Regions from separate parts of the Microbacterium abyssi genome, predicted to be linked through region 2. Evidence: predicted binding sites of a transcription regulator. Region 2 holds the regulator's gene; the other holds the start of a gene.
The links. The regulator HrcA, encoded in region 2, represses chaperone genes, less so after heat shock. The targets are predictions, from matches to a motif close to TTNGCACTCGNNNNNNNCGAGTGCNAA.

Region 1 (8,870 bases), 1.0 Mb from region 2:
CACGCCACCACCGGGGACGATGCCCTCCTCGACGGCTGCCTTCGCGTTGCGAACAGCATCTTCGATGCGGTGCTTGCGCTCCTTGAGCTCGACCTCGGTGGCCGCGCCCGCCTTGATGACGGCAACGCCGCCGGCGAGCTTGGCGAGGCGCTCCTGCAGCTTCTCGCGGTCGTAGTCGCTGTCGGTGTTCTCGATCTCGCGACGGATCTGGGTCACGCGACCCTCGATCTGCTCGGTCTCACCGGCACCCTCGACGATGGTCGTCTCGTCCTTGGTGATGATGACCTTGCGTGCGCGTCCCAGGAGGTCGAGCGTGGTGTTCTCGAGCTTGAGGCCGACCTCTTCGGTGATGACCTGACCACCGGTGAGGATCGCGATGTCCTGCAGCTGAGCCTTGCGACGGTCACCGAAGCCGGGAGCCTTGACGGCAGCCGACTTGAAGATGCCGCGGATCTTGTTCAGCACCAGAGTCGCGAGAGCCTCGCCCTCGACGTCCTCGGCGATGATGACGAGCTCCTTGCCGTCCTGGATCACCTTGTCGACGACCGGTAGGAGGTCCTTGATGTTCGAGATCTTCGAGTTCGCGATGAGGATGTAGGGCTCCTCGAACACGGCCTCCTGGCGGTCGGCATCCGTGACGAAGTACGGGTTCAGGTAACCCTTGTCGAAGCGCATGCCCTCGGTGAGCTCGAGCTCGGTGCCGAAGGTCTGCGACTCCTCGACGGTGACGACGCCTTCCTTGCCGACCTTGTCGATCGCCTCGGCGATGAGCTCGCCGATCTCGGTGTCTGCCGCGGAGATGGATGCGGTGGCCGCGATCTGCTCCTTGGACTCGATCTCCTTGGCGCTGGAGAGCAGCTCGTCGGTGATGGCCGCGACGGCCTTCTCGATGCCGCGCTTGAGCGAGATCGGGTCGGCGCCGGCGGCGACGTTACGGAGGCCCTCGCGGACGAGCGCCTGGGCGAGCACGGTCGCGGTGGTGGTTCCGTCACCTGCGACGTCGTCGGTCTTCTTGGCGACCTCCTTGACGAGCTCCGCGCCGATCTTCTCGTACGGGTCGTCCAGCTCGATCTCCTTGGCGATCGACACACCGTCGTTCGTGATCGTGGGGGCGCCCCACTTCTTCTCGAGCACAACGTTGCGACCGCGCGGGCCGAGGGTCACCTTGACAGCGTCGGCGAGGATGTTCAGGCCACGCTCGAGGCCGCGGCGGGCCTCCTCATCGAAAGCGATGATCTTTGCCATGAGTTTTGTCGTCCCTCCTGGACGTAGACGTTCTGATTAGCACTCACAGTAAGAGAGTGCTAACGCCCATTCTGGCACTCGACCCCTTCGAGTGCAAGCCGCTGGATGACGGCTATTCCGCGGGTGCGGCGGTCACGCGATCGAGCCCGATGATGACGACGAGCTGCTTCTGCTCCGGGGCGTTCGGGTCCGCGTAGAAATCGCTCTGCTCCACCTGGGCTCCGCCGATCAGATTCGCCAGTCCGAGCGCGGCATCCTGATCCGCGTCCGACACGTAGTACACCGTCGTGTCGGCGAAATTCTGGGATCCGGCATCGCCGTAGTTGATGAGCTCTGCGGGCCACTGCGCGTTGATCAGGGTGTCACGCAGCTGGACGTCGAGCCCCTCCTCCGGTGTGGCGTTGAGCACGAGCACCGAGTAGCTGGTGTCGACGACGCCGGTCTGCACCGGAGCGGGAGTGATCACCTCTTCCGCCGCCGGGAACAGAGTGATGCGCCCCATCATCACGAGAGCGACGAAGATGCCGACGACGATGAGGACGAGGGCCGCGACGAACGACCACAGCAGCACGACCCAGCCGTTCATCCCCGGCTGCTCCGCGCGGTGGGCGCCGACGCGTCCGGAGGTATGGCGGATGTCGTCGAAGCGGTCTCTGACGGGCTGGGGCACGCGTCGATGTTACCCGGCGAACCCGCGCATCCGTGCAACGCGCTGATCGCTCCGGTTGTCGCGGAGCCGCCGCAGGCGCCGCACCAGCAGCGGGTCGTGCTCCAGCGCCCGCTCGGTGTCGATCAGCCGCCACAGCAGCTGGTAATACCGGGCCGGGCTCATGCCCAGCGTGCTGCGGATGGCCTCTTCCTTCGCTCCGCCGTGGCGCGGCCAGGCCGCCTCCAGGGCGAGGATCGCGCGATCGCGATCGGTGAGATCTCCGAGCATGACCCCAGGCTATGCGCGGAGAGGCCCCGAATCAGCGCGCCACTCCCACCAGCGCCCCAATGGATCGGCCGCCGCGCGCACCTGACCGTCGAGTGCGACGACGAAGCCGGGCCAGGTCGCGGCATCCACCGCCGGACGCCACGCATCGTGGAGTTCCGGCGCGTCGATCGTGATCCAGCGGGCGGGCAGCGCGCGCACCGCGTCGATGAGCGCCGCGCGCGTCGAACGCGGGATGTGGGCGAGCACGCCCGGCGTCGTGATCACGAGCGTGGCGTCGAACGGTGCCGATGCCGCGACCCCGGCGACCTTCTCGACGGCGTCGCCGCGCACCATCAACGGCGGGTCGGAGGCGACGATGTCGAGTGCCGCCGTGATCCGCTCCTCGCGGCCGGTCTCACCCGGCCACACGAGCCCCTGCAACCATGCCCTGTCGCGCGGGTCGCGCGCGTCCAGCGGCGCGAGGTCGATCCCCGCGCGCCACACGACCTCCGGCATGCGCAGTTCGGGCATGGCGCCGCGCACCTCGCTGGTGAGCACGACGGGCGAGACTCCTCCGATCGGATCGAGGTGCGGGCGCAGCATCCTGCCGGCCTGATCGACGAACCGGAACGAGTAGCGATCGGGGTACAGGCACAGCCCGCCGGAGGCTCCGACCTCGAGCAGAGCGATGGGTCCGTCGATCTCGGAGAGGACCGGCAGCAGCGGCGCCAGCCGGAGCGGCTCGTTGGTCTGCACGCGCCGCCGGGAGCACTCCTCGATGACGGCGCGGGCATGCGCGATCAGGAAACGCCGCCACTGCGGGAATCCCAGCAGCGGTGCCCCCAGCATCCGCGTCACGGCGAAGACGAGCGGCGGCTGACGCCGGGTCTCGGGGATTCGCGCGAGGATCGCCTGGACGCCGGCATCCGATGCCACGCCATGGGCCCATTCCTCGTAGAGCGCCGAACGCCCTGGAGCCTCGTCCCTCGCGAACCTTTCGTAGCGCTCGCGCACGGCATCCGTCATCCGTCCATTGTGCCGCCGTGACGCCCGCTCGTCATGATGACCCGCCCTGCCCGCGCACGGTGGACAATGGAAGAGGCTTCGCCCGACAACGGCCAGGAGGACTGATGGACTACAGCGTGAAGAAGACCGACGAGCAGTGGCGCGCGGAACTCGGCGATGAGCAGTTCGCGGTACTGCGCGAGGCAGCGACGGAGCGCGCTTGGACGGGCGAGCTGCTCGACGAGGCGCGCGCGGGACTGTACACCTGCGGCGCGTGCGGCGCCGAGCTGTTCAAGAGCGGCACGAAGTTCGACTCGGGATGCGGCTGGCCGAGCTTCTACGAGTCGATCCGCCCGGATGCCGTGCAGCTGCTCGAGGACAACACCCTCGGCATGCAGCGCACCGAGGTCCGTTGCGCGAACTGCGGCTCGCACCTCGGCCACGTGTTCCCCGACGGCTTCGGCACGCCGACCGGCGACCGCTACTGCATGAACTCGCTGGCGCTGAACTTCACCCCCGAAGCAGACCCGCCGGCGTGAGCGCACTCGACGCCGCGCTGGCGCGGCAGTCGTGGTCCAAAGTCACCGACGAAGCGCCGACGCGTGAGGAGTTGCTGACCCTGGTGGCGGCTGCCGGTCGCGTCGCCGACCATTCGTCGCTGCGGCCATGGCGGCTGATCGAGCTGCGCGGCGACGACCGCGTGCTGCTCGCGAAGGCGATCGCGAAGGCCGACGGCTCGTCGCACCCGTCTTCGAAGCCGCTGCGCGCCCCGCTGCTGATCGCCGTCGTCGGCAGCTTCCGCAAGAGCGCGAAGGTGCCGCGCTGGGAGCAGGAGGCGGTGGCCTCCGGTGTCGCGCACACGCTCAGTCTGCTGCTGGACGAGGCCGGCTGGGGCGTGTTCTGGCGCACCGGCGGCCACACCCGCTCCAAGGCGGTCGCCAAGGCGCACGGGCTGAAGAAGACCGAGGAGCTGCTCGGCTGGCTGTACGTGGGCGGCAAGCCGGAGGGCAAGAGGCCGAGCCGGCGCAAGCCCGTCGACGCCGACGCGCTACTGAGCCGCATGCCGTCGAAGAAGTAGCGAACCTCAGCGTCGCCGGCGCCGCCACGGCAGCGCCACCAGGACGGATGCCACGGCCACCGCGACCATCGCCAGCAGCTGCCACACCGTCGGCACCGAGATCGCCGGCCACAGCAGGTCGATGATGACTGAGGTCAGCAGCTGCCCGAGCACCGACCCGAGTCCGAGCAGCAGCACGCCCGTGTGCGCCACGATCGTCGCCCCGAGCAGGATGTAGACGAAGCCCAGCAGTCCGCCGAGATACAGCCACGGTTCGGTCGGCAGCGCCTGCGGCATCCCGCCGAAGGCGACGCTGACGGCCGCCGCGACCGCGAGCACGAGCGTGCCGCCGATGAAGCTCATCAGGGTCGCCGTCATCGGCGAATGCACGCGCTGCGCCAGTCGCCCGTTCGCGGCCGACTGCCACGCGATGCCGACACCGGCGGCGAACGGAAGCAGCAGCAGCCACAGCGGTGTGGTCGCGATGGCGTCGCCGCTCAGCGAGATCGCAACGGCGGCGAGCGCGAGGATCCCTCCCAGAACGCGCCCAGGGGTGACGGCGACGACGCCGGCCGGTCCCACTCCCAGCCGGTCGAGCAGCAGGCCGTTCACGGTCTGGCCCGCGACGATGCCGACCGAGAACAGCGAGACGCCGAGGACGCCCGCCGTCAGCCCCTGCGTGGACACCGTGAGGGCTCCGCAGGCGCCTCCGAGCAGCATCCAGACCGGAATACGACGCGATCGCACACCGCGCCACAGCCGCACGGCCCCGGCGCGCGTCGACGGAAGAAGCACGGTGACGACGATGAGGATGACCAGGCCCACGCCGAATGAGATGAGGCCGGCGACGATGCCGTCGTCGATGCGGACGCCCAGCACGCCGTTCACGCGGGCCTGAATCGCCGTCATCGCGCCGATCGAGACCGCTCCGCCCAGCGCGACGGAAGCGGGCAGCCGGGACGGGGTCACCTGAGCACACTATCCGAGCGCAGCACGCAGACCTGCGCGTGTCCGTGCCCGGCGATACGCTGTCGCCATGTGCGCGAGCTACGGACTCGATCCACGATTCACCGACGCCGAGCTGCTGGCCGAGGCAGACGCCGAGATCCTCGACGGCCTGCGCTCCTGGGCAGAGCACAACGACGGCGAGACGCTGCGCCCGACCGGGAAGAACCTGCGCAATCTCAATCCGGTGATCGTCTCCGGCGATGGGCAGGCCGAGCTCGAGCCGGCGTGGTGGGGATTCCTCATCGATGGTCAGCCCGCCAAGTTCCCCTCGATCAACACGCGCTCCGAGCGCCTGCAGCAGCGCCCGGGCGGGCTCAAGACGCGCGCGATCGTCCCCACGACGGGCTGGTTCGAGATGCGCAAGCCCGAGCGCGTCTGGCACGAGTTCACGCTCGGCGAGCGGGTGCTCTTCGGCATGGCGGCGGTCGCCCAGCGCGGGCGCACCCCGGACGGCGAGTGGGTAACGTGCTACTCGATCGTGATGCGTCCCGCACCCGAACACCTCGCCGAGCTCCACGATCGGATGCCGGTCCTCATCCCGACCGCGTTCGCGCACGACTGGCTGAACGCGGAGGCCGACCGCGAGATCATCGACGAGGCGCTGCTGGCCGCGGCATCACTCGACGAGCGGGTCACGGCGACGGCACGTGACACAGACGCGGCGGGGAAAGGCGACGCGGGTCGGCTGTTCTGAACGTCAGCTCGAGGGCAGCAGCGATGCCCGCAGGCGATCGCGAACGGCGGCGTCGACTCCCGCCGCCTCGAGATAGGCCAGAACTCCCCCGTGCTCGCTGTCGAGCCAGTCGAGCGTCTCGTTGAGCATGGCGGGCGGCGATCCGGAGAGGATCTCGAGCAGGTTCTCGGTGATCGGCACGCGGAAGCGCCGCACCTTGCGCAGCATCCGCTCGGTCCACTCCCCAGACAGGTTCGCCGCGGTGGCGGCGTAGTCGGCGACGATCACGTCACGCTCGATGCCCAGTGTCGCGAGGATGAGAGCAGAGACCAGGCCGGTTCGATCCTTGCCCGCGGTGCAGTGGACCACCACGGCGCCTTCAGCGGATGCGATCGTGCGGACGACGAGGCCGAGGTGTTCCTGGTGCCGCGTCAGGACGGCTCGATACACGTCGAACAGCGTCAGCGTGCTCGGATCGAAGCGGCGCCGGTCCTGCGGGGTGCCGTCGATCGGGACGGAGAGGTAGGCGGCTCCCGTGCCGCGCAGCCTGTCACGACCGGCGATGCGTCGATCGAAGGCCGAGCGCAGATCGATGACCTGCCCGATGCCGAGTTCCTTCAGCCTGCGACGCCCATCGCGGGTGACTCGATGCAGGGCGTCGGATCGGTACAGACGACCGGGCGTCAGCACGCCAGGGGCGACCTCGCGGAAGTTGTGCGTGCCCGGCACTTCGAGGCGGGTGACCAGGTCGTCCATGCCGCCATGCTAGCCGCGTCGGCACGGGTGTCGACTATCGTGGGGCGCACGACAGGAAGGCGCGCATGACCGACCAGAAGAAGCCGCGTCCGCGCGCGCTGCGCGACGGCACCACGGAGCCGCGGTTCGCCGCCCGCTACGCGACGATCGACGAAGTCGCAGCGCTCCTCGGCGTCACGCCAGTGTCGCTGCGGCAGACGATGCGTCGCCGGGATGCCGGTGAGGCCTCCGCAGCCAGTGACTCGTTCATCGATCCGATCGGCAACGTCTCGGGCTACCTGTGGGATCGCGACGACCTCACCCCAGAGGCGATCGAGGCATGGCACAACCGGCCGCGGCGCGGAAGGAAGCCGGGCAGCGCCTGATGATGCGGTGGACGCCTGAGTGGAGCCGACTACGGGATTCGAACCCGTGACATCCTGTTTACAAGACAGGTGCTCTACCAGCTGAGCTAAGTCGGCGAACGTCCTACAGCTTAGCGAGCCGCGAGGACGCGACGGAAACTACGGCGCCGGGGTCTCGGTGGCCGTCGGCGTCGGCGTGGGAGTCGCCTCGGTCTCACTGGCGACGGTCAGCACGAACTGTGAGAACTCGGCCGGGTCGTCGAGTGCACCGACATACACCTCGCCGTTGACGACGATCATCGGCGCACTGGTGAGCACGAGATCATCCGAGCCGTCGAGTGGACCGGCGAGAGCACGGGAGGTGGCCTCCTTCGCCCACGTGACGAAGTCCTGGCCCTCGATGCAGGAGCGGACGACCTTCGGGGTGTCCACGCCGACCGCGACGGCGAGATCGGCCAGTTCGATGTCGCTGCGACCGCTGCTGTCGACGTCGGGCTGGTCGACGAGCAGTTCGTGGTTGTACGCGTAGAACTTGTCCGGTGAGTGCGTGGCGACGCACGCTGCCGCGGCAGCGGAACGCAGCGAGTACTTGGTGCCGTTGGAGCTCGCGGTGAGCATGGACACCGGGTGATAGGTCACGGTGGCCGCGCTCTCGTTGATCCACCCGGCGAGCTGTCGGCTGTTCGCCCGCTCGAACTCGCCGGATCCCGGCGAGAGGTAGTCGACGTAGACATGCACGTCCGCCGCCGGTGCCGCCGTCGGAGCCGGTGTCGGCTCAGACGGCTCCTCGGTTCCGGCACCGGACTCGTCGGGCGCGGGGGTCGAGGGCACGGTCGCCACGTCGCCCTCGGAGATGCTGTTCACCACGATGCCGTCGCCCTCGAGACCCTGCGGATCCAGAGCCGGCTCGGACACGCTGGACGTGACCGCGAGCGTCACGGCAGTGCCGATGGCGCCGACGGCGATGATGGCGACGGCGCCGATGATGACGCGTCGCATGATGCGCGCCCTCGACTGCTTGGCGTGCACCTGCTGGGCCTTCTCCCGAACCGCCTCACGGGAATTGCGAGCGGAGGGGACATTCGGCGTTTCGTCGCTCGACATCGTTCCTCTTGAAAGTCTGGTGGGGACGGGCTCCCCGGTGTCCGCTGAAGAAGCAGGACCACGTTCGATGTTAACGAGCCAGGCTGGGAAATACCCAGGCGGTCTCGTTCGTGCCATACTGAAACCGGCCCGATGGCGGGCCACGGCGAGGGGTATCCTCACCGCTTCCATCACAACGGATCGTCCGGCACGTACCTGCCGGTGAAGGAGAAACAATGGCATCTGTAACGTTCGACGACGCCACTCGGCTGTATCCCGGCGGAACCCGCCCCGCCGTCGACAAGCTGAATCTCGAGGTCGCCGACGGCGAGTTCCTCGTCCTGGTCGGCCCTTCCGGCTGCGGAAAGTCGACCTCCCTGCGCATGCTCGCCGGCCTCGAAGAGGTCAACGAGGGTCGCATCCTCATCGGCGACCGCGACGTCACCGACGTCCCGCCGAAGGACCGCGACATCGCGATGGTCTTCCAGAACTACGCGCTGTACCCGCACATGACCGTCGCCGAGAACATGGGCTTCGCGCTCAAGATCGCCGGCATCGGCAAGGAGGAGCGTGCCGCTCGCGTGCTCGAGGCCGCCAAGCTCCTCGACCTCGAGGAGTACCTCACCCGCAAGCCGAAGGCCCTCTCGGGTGGTCAGCGTCAGCGTGTCGCGATGGGCCGCGCCATCGTCCGCCAGCCGCAGGTGTTCCTCATGGACGAGCCGCTGTCGAACCTCGACGCCAAGCTCCGCGTGCAGACCCGCACGCAGATCGCGTCGCTGCAGC
Region 2 (8,870 bases):
GCTCGGTCTTGGGGATGACGAGCATGTGCAGCGGTGCCTGTGGATTGATGTCGCGGATCGCGAAGACCGTTCCTGTGTCGACCACGATCTCGCCGGGGATGTCTCCGCTGAGGATGCGGGTGAAGATCGACGGTTCGGTCATGTGCCCATTCTATGTGCGGGGACGCCGTCGGTCACTGGCGGGTCGTTGAGCGAGCGGAACACCAATCGCGGGTCGTTGAGCGAGCGGAGCGAGACGAAACGGGCTGAGCGAGGAGCGCAGCGACGAGTCGAAGCCGCCTGCCGAGAGCCGGAACGTCGGATGCCACGACTACCGTCCAGGCATGGCACGCGTGTACATGCTTCGCTGCTCCGACGGCACGCTGTACGTCGGCAGCACCATCAATCTCGACGACCGCCTGGCCGCGCACAAGGCTGGAATGGGTGCCGAGTACACCAAGCGCCGGCTGCCCGTCGAGCTGCTCTGGTGCGGAGCGTTCGACAGCATCGACGAGTCCTTCGCGTGGGAAAAGCGCCTGCAGGGCTGGAGCCACGCCAAGAGAGTGGCCTTCGCGGAAGGCGGGTTGGACGCCGTCATCGGATGGCAGAGTCGACAGCGCAAGGCGAAGACTCGTCGGTGAAGGGTCAGGCTTCGACTCGCTTCGCTCGCTCAGCCCGTTTCGTCTTCGGGGCTGCGCCCCTCCGCTCAACGACCCGCGGAGACACTGATCGCGGGCGCCGCGGCTACCAGCGGCCGAGGGCGACGGAGAGCACCGCGATCGCGGCGGGACCCGCCGTCGAGGTGCGCAGCACCGTGTCGCCGAGGCGCACGCGCTCGGCCCCTGCAGCGTCGAACTTCTCGAGCTCCTCGGGGGTGATCCCGCCCTCCGGCCCGACGACGAGCATGAGATCGGCGGCAGCTCCGGGCTCCACAGTGATCTCCGAGAGCCTCACCGACGCGGTCGGATCGAGCACCAGCATCCGCGCACCCTCGGCACGGGAGACCAGCTGCGCGGTCGTCACCGGCTCCGAGACCTCGGGAACCCACGAGCGATGCGCCTGCTTCGCAGCCTCCCGCACGATCGTCGCCCACCGTTCACGACCCTTGACAGCCTTAGGACCTTCCCAGCGCGACACGCTCCGTGACGCCTGCCAGGGCACCACCTCGTCGACGCCGAGTTCGCACGCGGCCTGCACCGCGAGCTCGTCGCGATCGCCCTTGGCGAGAGCCTGGACCAGCGTGAGGCGAGCCGAGGGCGCATCCACCGCTGAGCGCGCGGTGATCGTCACCTCCACACGCGACGCCGACACGTCCGACACCGAGCCCTCGAGCCAGACGCCGCGTCCGTCGCCGACGGTCACCGTCTCTCCCACGCGCACCCGGCGCACCACCGCCGCATGTTTCGCCTCGGCGCCCGTGAGAGAGACGATGTCGCCGACAGCGACGCCGGAGCATCCTTCGACGAGGAAGTGCAGAGCCACGTCAGTGCCGGAACCGGTCGCGCAGCTTCGAGAACAGTCCCTGCTGGAACTGCGCGAGCTGCGGACCCGGCGCCTTCTGCTTCTTCGCGAAGTCCTCGATCAGCGCACGCTGGGCGGAATCGAGCTTGGTGGGAGTCACCACCTGCACACCTACCCTCAGATCACCGCGCTGATTGCCACGCAGCGGCGTGATTCCCCGGCCCTTGATCGTCAGCACGTCGCCCGATTGCACACCCGGCCGGATCTCCAGATCCACAGTCCCGTCCAGACCGTCGATCGACGTCTCCGTGCCCAGGATCGCGTCTGCCATCGACACCTCGAGCGTGGCCAGCAGATCGTCGCCTTCACGGCTGAACGCGGCATGCGGCGAGACCGTGACCTCGACGTACAGGTCGCCGTTCGGGCCCCCGGCCTGGCCGACCTCGCCGGAGCCGGGCAGCTGCAGACGCAGACCCGTCTCCACGCCTGCCGGAATGTCGAGCGACACGGTGCGGCGCGAGCGCACGCGCCCCTGACCGTTGCACGTGCCGCACGGGTGCGGGATCACGGTGCCGTATCCCTGGCAGGTACCGCACGGCTGCGACGTGACGACGTTGCCGAGCAGGCTGCGCACCTGGCGCTGCACATGGCCCGTGCCACCGCAGATGTCGCAGGTCACCGGCTGCGTGCCGGGCTGTGTGCACGATCCGTGACAGGTCTCGCACAGAACGGCCGTGTCGACCTCGATGTCGCGATGCGCGCCGAAGACGACATCGCCGAGGTCGAGTGTGACGCGCACCAGCGCGTCCTGCCCTCGCTCCTTGCGCGACCGCGGGCGTCCACCGCGGCCGCCGCCCTGCGCGGCGCCGAAGAACGTCTCAAAGATGTCGCCGAAACCGCCGAAGCCCCCGAAGTCGCCTGCGGCGCCGTCTCCGCCGCCCATGTCGTAGCGGCGGCGTGAGTCCTCGTCACTCAGCACGTCATAGGCGTGCGTGACGAGCTTGAACCGCTCGGCAGCGTCCTCCCCCGGGTTCACATCCGGGTGCAGCTGACGCGCAAGCTTGCGATACGCCTTCTTGATCTCGTCCGTCGATGCGTCTCGCGACACCCCGAGGACCTCGTAGTGGTCCGCCACAATCACCTTCCTGCGTGTGCGTGCTGCTGCCGGGAACCGGTCAGCGGCTCGCGTCGTCTTCGTCGAGCAGCCGCGACAGGTAGCGGGCCACAGCCCGTGCCGCCGCAAGATTGCTCGGATAGTCCATTCGGGTCGGCCCCATCACTCCGACGCGTGCGGTGCCGCCCGGTGCGATGTAGTTGCTCGCGACGATGGATGCCTCGGGCAGCCCGAACGCCTCGTTCTCGGCGCCGATGCTCGCCGCCAGTCCGTGCTCGTCCGTCACCATCTCGCTCATCAGCCGCAGCAGTGTCACCTGCTCCTCGATCGCCTCGAGCAGAGGATGGATGCTGCCGCGGAAGTCCTGCTCACGGCGAGCGAGCGTCGCCGCTCCCGCCATCACGAGCCGCTCCTGCCGGAACTCGGCGAGCTCCTCGCCGATGATGCCGGCAAGCAGACGGATGGCCTTGTCGACGCCCGTGCCGTCCGGTCCCTCGATGAGCACCTGCACCCGGTCGGTCGCCTCGCGCACCGTCTGCCCGGTGAGCAGCGCCGACAGCCGCGCACGCAGCACAGCCACGTCGGCGTCATCGATGTCGACCGGCAGCACGGCGATGCGCTGCGACACTCCGCCGGCGTCCGTGACGAGCACGACGAGCAGGCGGTTCGGCGCGAGCGACACCAGCTCGATGTGGGTGAGGTGAGCGCGAGCGAACGAGGGATACTGCGCGAGCGCGACCTGACCGGTCAGCTGCGTCAGCACCCGTACGGTGCGGACCATGAGGTCGTCGAGATCCGCCGGAGCGGTGAGGAACGACTCGATCGCGCTGCGCTGCGCGCCCGAGAGCGGGCGCAGCTGCGCGAGGTGGTTGACGAAGACGCGGTAGCCCTTGTCCGTCGGCACACGGCCGGACGATGTGTGCGGCGCGGCGATGAGCTCTTCGTCCTCGAGCAGCGCCATGTCGTTGCGGATGGTCGCGGCGGAGACGCCGAATGAATGCCGGTCAACGATCGACTTGCTGCCGACGGGCTCATGCGTCTCGACGTAATCCTGCACGATCGCTCGGAGCACCTGCAGCCCGCGTTCGGTGACCATCATGCGCTCCTCTCTGCTGGCACTCTTACGCCTAGAGTGCCAATTCTACCCACTGCGCTAATCGGTCAGCTCGCGCACCACGGCATCCGCCAGAAGACGCCCCCTGAGCGTCAACCGGATCCGACCCTGCAGCGCAGTGGCCGCATCCACCAAGCCGTCCGCGATGAGGCCAGCCACGCGCGTGCGGTTGGCCTCGGGCAGGTCGGCGATCGCCATGCCGTCTGACAGGCGCGTCTCCAGGAGCACGCGCTCCAGCAGATGCGACTCCCGGTCCGGGCGCTCGGTTCCCGCCGCAGGCGATTCGGATGCCGCGAGCCGCTGCGCGTATGCCGCAGGGTGCTTCACGTTCCACCAGCGCAGTCCCGCGACGTGACTGTGCGCGCCGGGACCGAAGCCCCACCAGTCGCTCCCGCGCCAGTACGCCAGGTTGTGGCGCGAGCGCTGCCCGACGCTTCGCGCCCAGTTGCTGACCTCGTACCAGTCGAAACCGGCCTGCGCCAGACACGCGTCGGCGAGCTCGTACATGTCGGCCTGCAGGTCGTCGTCGGGTGCAGGCACCTCGCCGCGGCGGATCTGCCTGGCGAGCTTCGTGCCGTCCTCGATGATCAGCGCGTACGCCGAGACGTGGTCGGAGTCGAGCGCGATCGCGGCATCCAGCGACGCCTCCCAGTCGGCGAGCGACTCGCCGGGAGCGCCGTAGATGAGGTCGACGCTGACGGCGAGTCCCGCGTCCTTCGCGGCGTCCACCGCCGTGCGCACATTGTCCGGGTGGTGCGTGCGGTCGAGCGCCGCCAGAACGTGCGGCACGGCGGACTGCATGCCGACCGACAGCCGCGTCACGCCGGCATCCGCGAGAGTACGCGCCACGTCGGGTGTCACGGTGTCGGGGTTCGCCTCGACCGTAACCTCGGCGCCGTCGGCGATGCCGAACGCGGAGACAGCAGCCTCCAGCATCCGCGCCAGGTCGCCGGGCGGCAGGAGCGTCGGGGTCCCGCCGCCGAAGAAGACCGTCTCCATCGGGCGCAGCGCGCCCGCCTCGCCCAGCACCTGTCGAGCAAGGGCGATCTCGGCACCGAGGGTGTCGGCGTACTCGTCCTGCCGCGCTCCGCGCAGCTCGCCGGAGGTGTACGTATTGAAGTCGCAGTAGCCGCAGCGGACGCGGCAGAACGGCACGTGCAGGTATGCCGAGAACGGCCTCGACGCATCGACGGGCAGATCCGAGGGCAGTCTGCCATCAGCAGGAGCCGGATCCCCGATCGGCAGGGGCCCCGCCATCAGAGCGGCGTCGCGTAGAGCGGTGAGATCGCACGCAGGTATCGGGCGAACAGCTCCTTGCGGCGCCGCTTCACCAACCACGGCAGGGACCGGTACAGAACCGAATTGGGAGCGTCGAAAGCCCGCACCGTGAACCACACCTCGTCGCTGTCCTCACGCCAATCGATCTCGAACAGCTCCTCGCCGCTGACGACCGAACCGCCGACGGTGCCGAGCACCAGGCCCATCCGGCGCGCCTGCTCGGTCACCGAGATCACGCGCAGCTCGGCGTCGGCACGCATCCCGCCTACCCGGCCGCGCAGGCGAAGGGTCATGCCGGGCCCGGCGAACGGTGTCCCCTCGGCGTCGAAGCGCTGCTCCACCTCGCGCGTGCTCGGCGCGATCGGATTGCCCTCGGCGTCGAAGCTGACACCCGCGTATGCCGGGCCGGATGCCGGACGCACATCCTGGACGGCCAGACCGGCCGCGCGCTGCGCGGTCCACGACAGCAGCGCCTCGCCCGCGCTGCGGAACCGCTCCTCGCCGCTGCCCAGCCGCCAGGACTCCTCGGCCGGGATACTGCGCTCCGGCGGGTACTGCATCAGGTCGGGGGCGTGCGTCGCCCCGACCGCCGCATAATCGACCGTGTCGTCTCGGAAAGTCCCGCGCCGCATGAAATCCAGACTACTTCCGTTACCTGAGTGAACACCCCCGCGGGGCAGCCGCTACTTCTTGTCCTTGCCTTCGACGTCGCCGGACAGCGCCGCGATGAACGCCTCCTGGGGGACCTCGACGCGACCGACCATCTTCATGCGCTTCTTGCCCTCCTTCTGCTTCTCGAGCAGCTTGCGCTTGCGGCTGATGTCACCGCCGTAGCACTTGGCGAGCACGTCCTTGCGGAGGGCGCGGATCGTCTCACGGGCGATGATCCGGGCGCCGATGGCCGCCTGGATCGGAACCTCGAAGTTCTGTCGGGGAATGAGCTTGCGCAGCCGCTCCGTCATGAGCGTGCCGTAGGCGTACGCCTTGTCGCGATGCACGATCGCGCTGAACGCATCGACCTTGTCGCCCTGCAGCAGGACGTCGACCTTCACCAGATCCGCCTCCTGCTGGCCGTCCGGCTCGTAGTCGAGGCTGGCGTAACCCTGCGTCTTGGATTTGAGGTGGTCGAAGAAATCGAACACGATCTCGCCGAGCGGCATCCGGTACCGCAGCTCCACGCGCTCCTCGGAGAAGTACTCCATCCCCAGCAGCGACCCGCGGCGGGACTGGCACAGCTCCATGACCGTGCCGACGTAGTCCTTCGGCAGCAGGATCGCGGTCTTCACCATCGGCTCCGCCACAGAGGCGACCCGCCCGTCCGGGTACTCGCTCGGATTGGTCACCGACACGGTGTCCCCCGTGTCGGTGGTGACTTCATAGATCACGCTCGGCGCGGTCGTGATCAGGTCGAGACCGAACTCTCGGCTGAGCCGCTCGGTGATGATCTCGAGGTGCAGCAGGCCGAGGAAGCCGCAGCGGAAGCCGAAGCCGAGGGCCACAGAGGTCTCGGGCTCGTACTGCAGCGAGGCATCGGACAGCTTCAGCTTGTCGAGGGCCTCCCGCAGCTCCGCGTAATCGCTGCCGTCGATCGGGTAGATGCCGGAGAACACCATGGGCTTGGGATCGGTGTATCCGGCCAGAGCCTCGGTCGCCCCGTCTCGGCTCGTCGTGACGGTGTCGCCGACCTTGGACTGGCGCACGTCCTTCACACCCGTGATGAGGTAACCCACCTCGCCGACGCCGAGCCCCTTGGACGGAATCGGCTCAGGACTGGAGACGCCGATCTCGAGCAGCTCGTGGTTCGCGTGCGTCGACATCATCTGGATGCGCTCGCGCGGCGACAGGTCGCCGTCGATCATTCGCACGTAGGTCACGACACCGCGGTAGGCGTCGTAGACGGAGTCGAAGATCATGGCACGGGCCGGAGCATCCGGATCGCCGACGGGCGCTGGGATGTCCTGCACGATGCGGTCGAGCAGCTCCTCCACCCCGACGCCGGTCTTGCCCGACACCCGCAGCACGTCCTCCGGCTTGCCGCCGATGAGGTCGGCGAGCTCCTTGGCGAAGCGGTCGGGGTCGGCTGCCGGCAGGTCGATCTTGTTCAGCACGGGGATGATGTGCAGGTCGTTCTCGAGCGCCAGGTACAGGTTCGCCAGGGTCTGGGCCTCGATGCCCTGCGCGGCGTCGACCAGCAGGATCGCACCTTCGCACGCGGCGAGCGAGCGCGACACTTCATACGTGAAGTCGACGTGCCCCGGCGTATCGATCATGTTCAGCGCGAACGTGTCGCCGTCGGCGGACCACGGCATCCGCACCGCCTGGCTCTTGATGGTGATGCCGCGTTCGCGCTCGATGTCCATGCGGTCGAGGTACTGCGCGCGCATGTCCCGATCCGACACCACGCCGGTGATCTGCAGCATGCGGTCGGCCAGCGTCGACTTGCCGTGATCGATGTGGGCGATGATGCAGAAGTTGCGGATCTGCGAAGGCGGCGTCGCGGCAGGCGAAAGCGGAGTGAGAGCGCGTGGTGACATGTCTCCAGCAGTCTACGGTCAGGCGGCCCTAATGCTCGATTCGCGAAAACCGGTGATAGTCTCGCGAGGTTGCCCTGTACAGATCGATGACCCCGAGTGTCAGTTGCAACCCGACTCCGTACCAGCCGCTGGGCGGATCGGTCGCACAAAAGAGTCTGAGGTGTTTGAATACTTCGGACTCGGCGTTGCGTCGGCCGATCCCGGGCGCGCCTGCAAAGAGAAAGACATCACCTTGATCAAGTATCTCCTGCGCCGGTTCCTCGGCTGGCTGCTGATGATCGTGGTCGCGACCAACATCACGTTCTTCCTGGCTTGGGGATTCCTCAACCCGCGGAACAACTACGTCGGTCGACGCCCGCCGCTCAGCGAAGATCAGATCGTCAACCTGCTCGAGCCGCGCAACCTCAGCGACACCGTCCCGATCTGGGAGCGCTGGTGGAACTGGTTCAGTTCGATCCTGTTCCGCTGGGATTGGGGCGTGAGCCCCACCGGAGGTTCGATCAACGAGCAGATCAGCTACCGCATGTGGGTCAGCGCGGAGCTGGTGCTCGGTGCCACGATCATCATGACGGTGCTCGGCGTCGCTCTCGGCGTCTACACGGCGTCACGCCAGTACAAGCTCGCCGACCGCATCGGTCAGGGCACCTCGATCGTCACGATGAACATCAACGTCATCGTCGCAGCCCTCGGCCTCGTACTGCTGGCCATCGCATTCAACGATCTCGTCGGTATCCGCATCTTCTACGTGACCGGTGCCGCCAGCCAGGGCGTGGAGGGCTTCTTCCCCGTACTGATAGACAAGTTGCAGCACATCACGCTGCCGACGATCGCGCTGGTGATCACGGGCTACGCGGGCACTCACTTCCTGCAGCGGTCTCTGCTGCTGGACAACATCAACGCCGACTACGTCCGAACCGCACGCGCCAAGGGCCTCACCAAGCAGCAGGCGATCCGCAAGCACGCGCTGCGGACATCGCTCATCCCCGTCGCCACGCAGGTCGCCTTCAGCATCCCCGGCATCTTCACCGGCGCGATCCTGACCGAGACCATCTTCGCGTGGAACGGGATGGGCAAGTACTTCATCGAGACCATCACGAAGAGCGACATCAACGGCGTCGTGGCCGTCGCCGCATTCAGTGCCGTCATGGTCGCGATCGGCGCGATCCTGTCCGACATCATCGTCGTGGTACTCGACCCGCGAGTGAGGGTGAGCTGAGCATGAGTGAAATGATCGACCCCACCGTCGCCGTTGCCGAGGACGACAGCTCGCAGGCGGCGTCCGGCGGCAAGCCGCTGTCGAAGTGGACCCTGTACACCCGCCGCTTCATGCGCAACAAGCCGGCCGTGGCCGGCATCATCATCTTCCTGGCGCTCGTGCTGTTCGCGATCA

Region 1: groL (chaperonin GroEL) is a predicted target of HrcA. The motif match lies at 1,282-1,308, and genes of this name have one in related genera.

What each region holds. Positions count from the first base shown of each region.
Region 1 covers NZ_CP063815.1:892,914-901,783, reverse strand. Annotated here, with positions in the region: gene groL (chaperonin GroEL) at 1-1,245, opposite strand, end outside; gene IM776_RS04460 (LytR C-terminal domain-containing protein) at 1,358-1,915, opposite strand; gene IM776_RS04455 (DUF3263 domain-containing protein) at 1,925-2,182, opposite strand; gene IM776_RS04450 (DUF2332 domain-containing protein) at 2,192-3,187, opposite strand; gene msrB (peptide-methionine (R)-S-oxide reductase MsrB) at 3,292-3,705, shown strand; gene IM776_RS04440 (nitroreductase family protein) at 3,702-4,244, shown strand; gene IM776_RS04435 (DMT family transporter) at 4,251-5,192, opposite strand; gene IM776_RS04430 (SOS response-associated peptidase family protein) at 5,260-5,925, shown strand; gene IM776_RS04425 (tyrosine-protein phosphatase) at 5,929-6,660, opposite strand; gene IM776_RS04420 (hypothetical protein) at 6,726-7,025, shown strand; tRNA gene IM776_RS04415 (tRNA-Thr) at 7,046-7,121, opposite strand; gene IM776_RS04410 (DsbA family protein) at 7,164-8,108, opposite strand; gene IM776_RS04405 (ABC transporter ATP-binding protein) at 8,324-8,870, shown strand, end outside.
Region 2 covers NZ_CP063815.1:1,898,031-1,906,900, forward strand. Annotated here, with positions in the region: gene IM776_RS09220 (HIT domain-containing protein) at 1-142, opposite strand, end outside; gene IM776_RS09225 (GIY-YIG nuclease family protein) at 324-620, shown strand; gene IM776_RS09230 (16S rRNA (uracil(1498)-N(3))-methyltransferase) at 724-1,461, opposite strand; gene dnaJ (molecular chaperone DnaJ) at 1,463-2,575, opposite strand; gene hrcA (heat-inducible transcriptional repressor HrcA) at 2,616-3,650, opposite strand; gene hemW (radical SAM family heme chaperone HemW) at 3,708-4,925, opposite strand; gene IM776_RS09250 (DUF1990 family protein) at 4,925-5,578, opposite strand; gene lepA (translation elongation factor 4) at 5,630-7,480, opposite strand; gene IM776_RS09260 (ABC transporter permease) at 7,713-8,696, shown strand; gene IM776_RS09265 (ABC transporter permease) at 8,708-8,870, shown strand, end outside.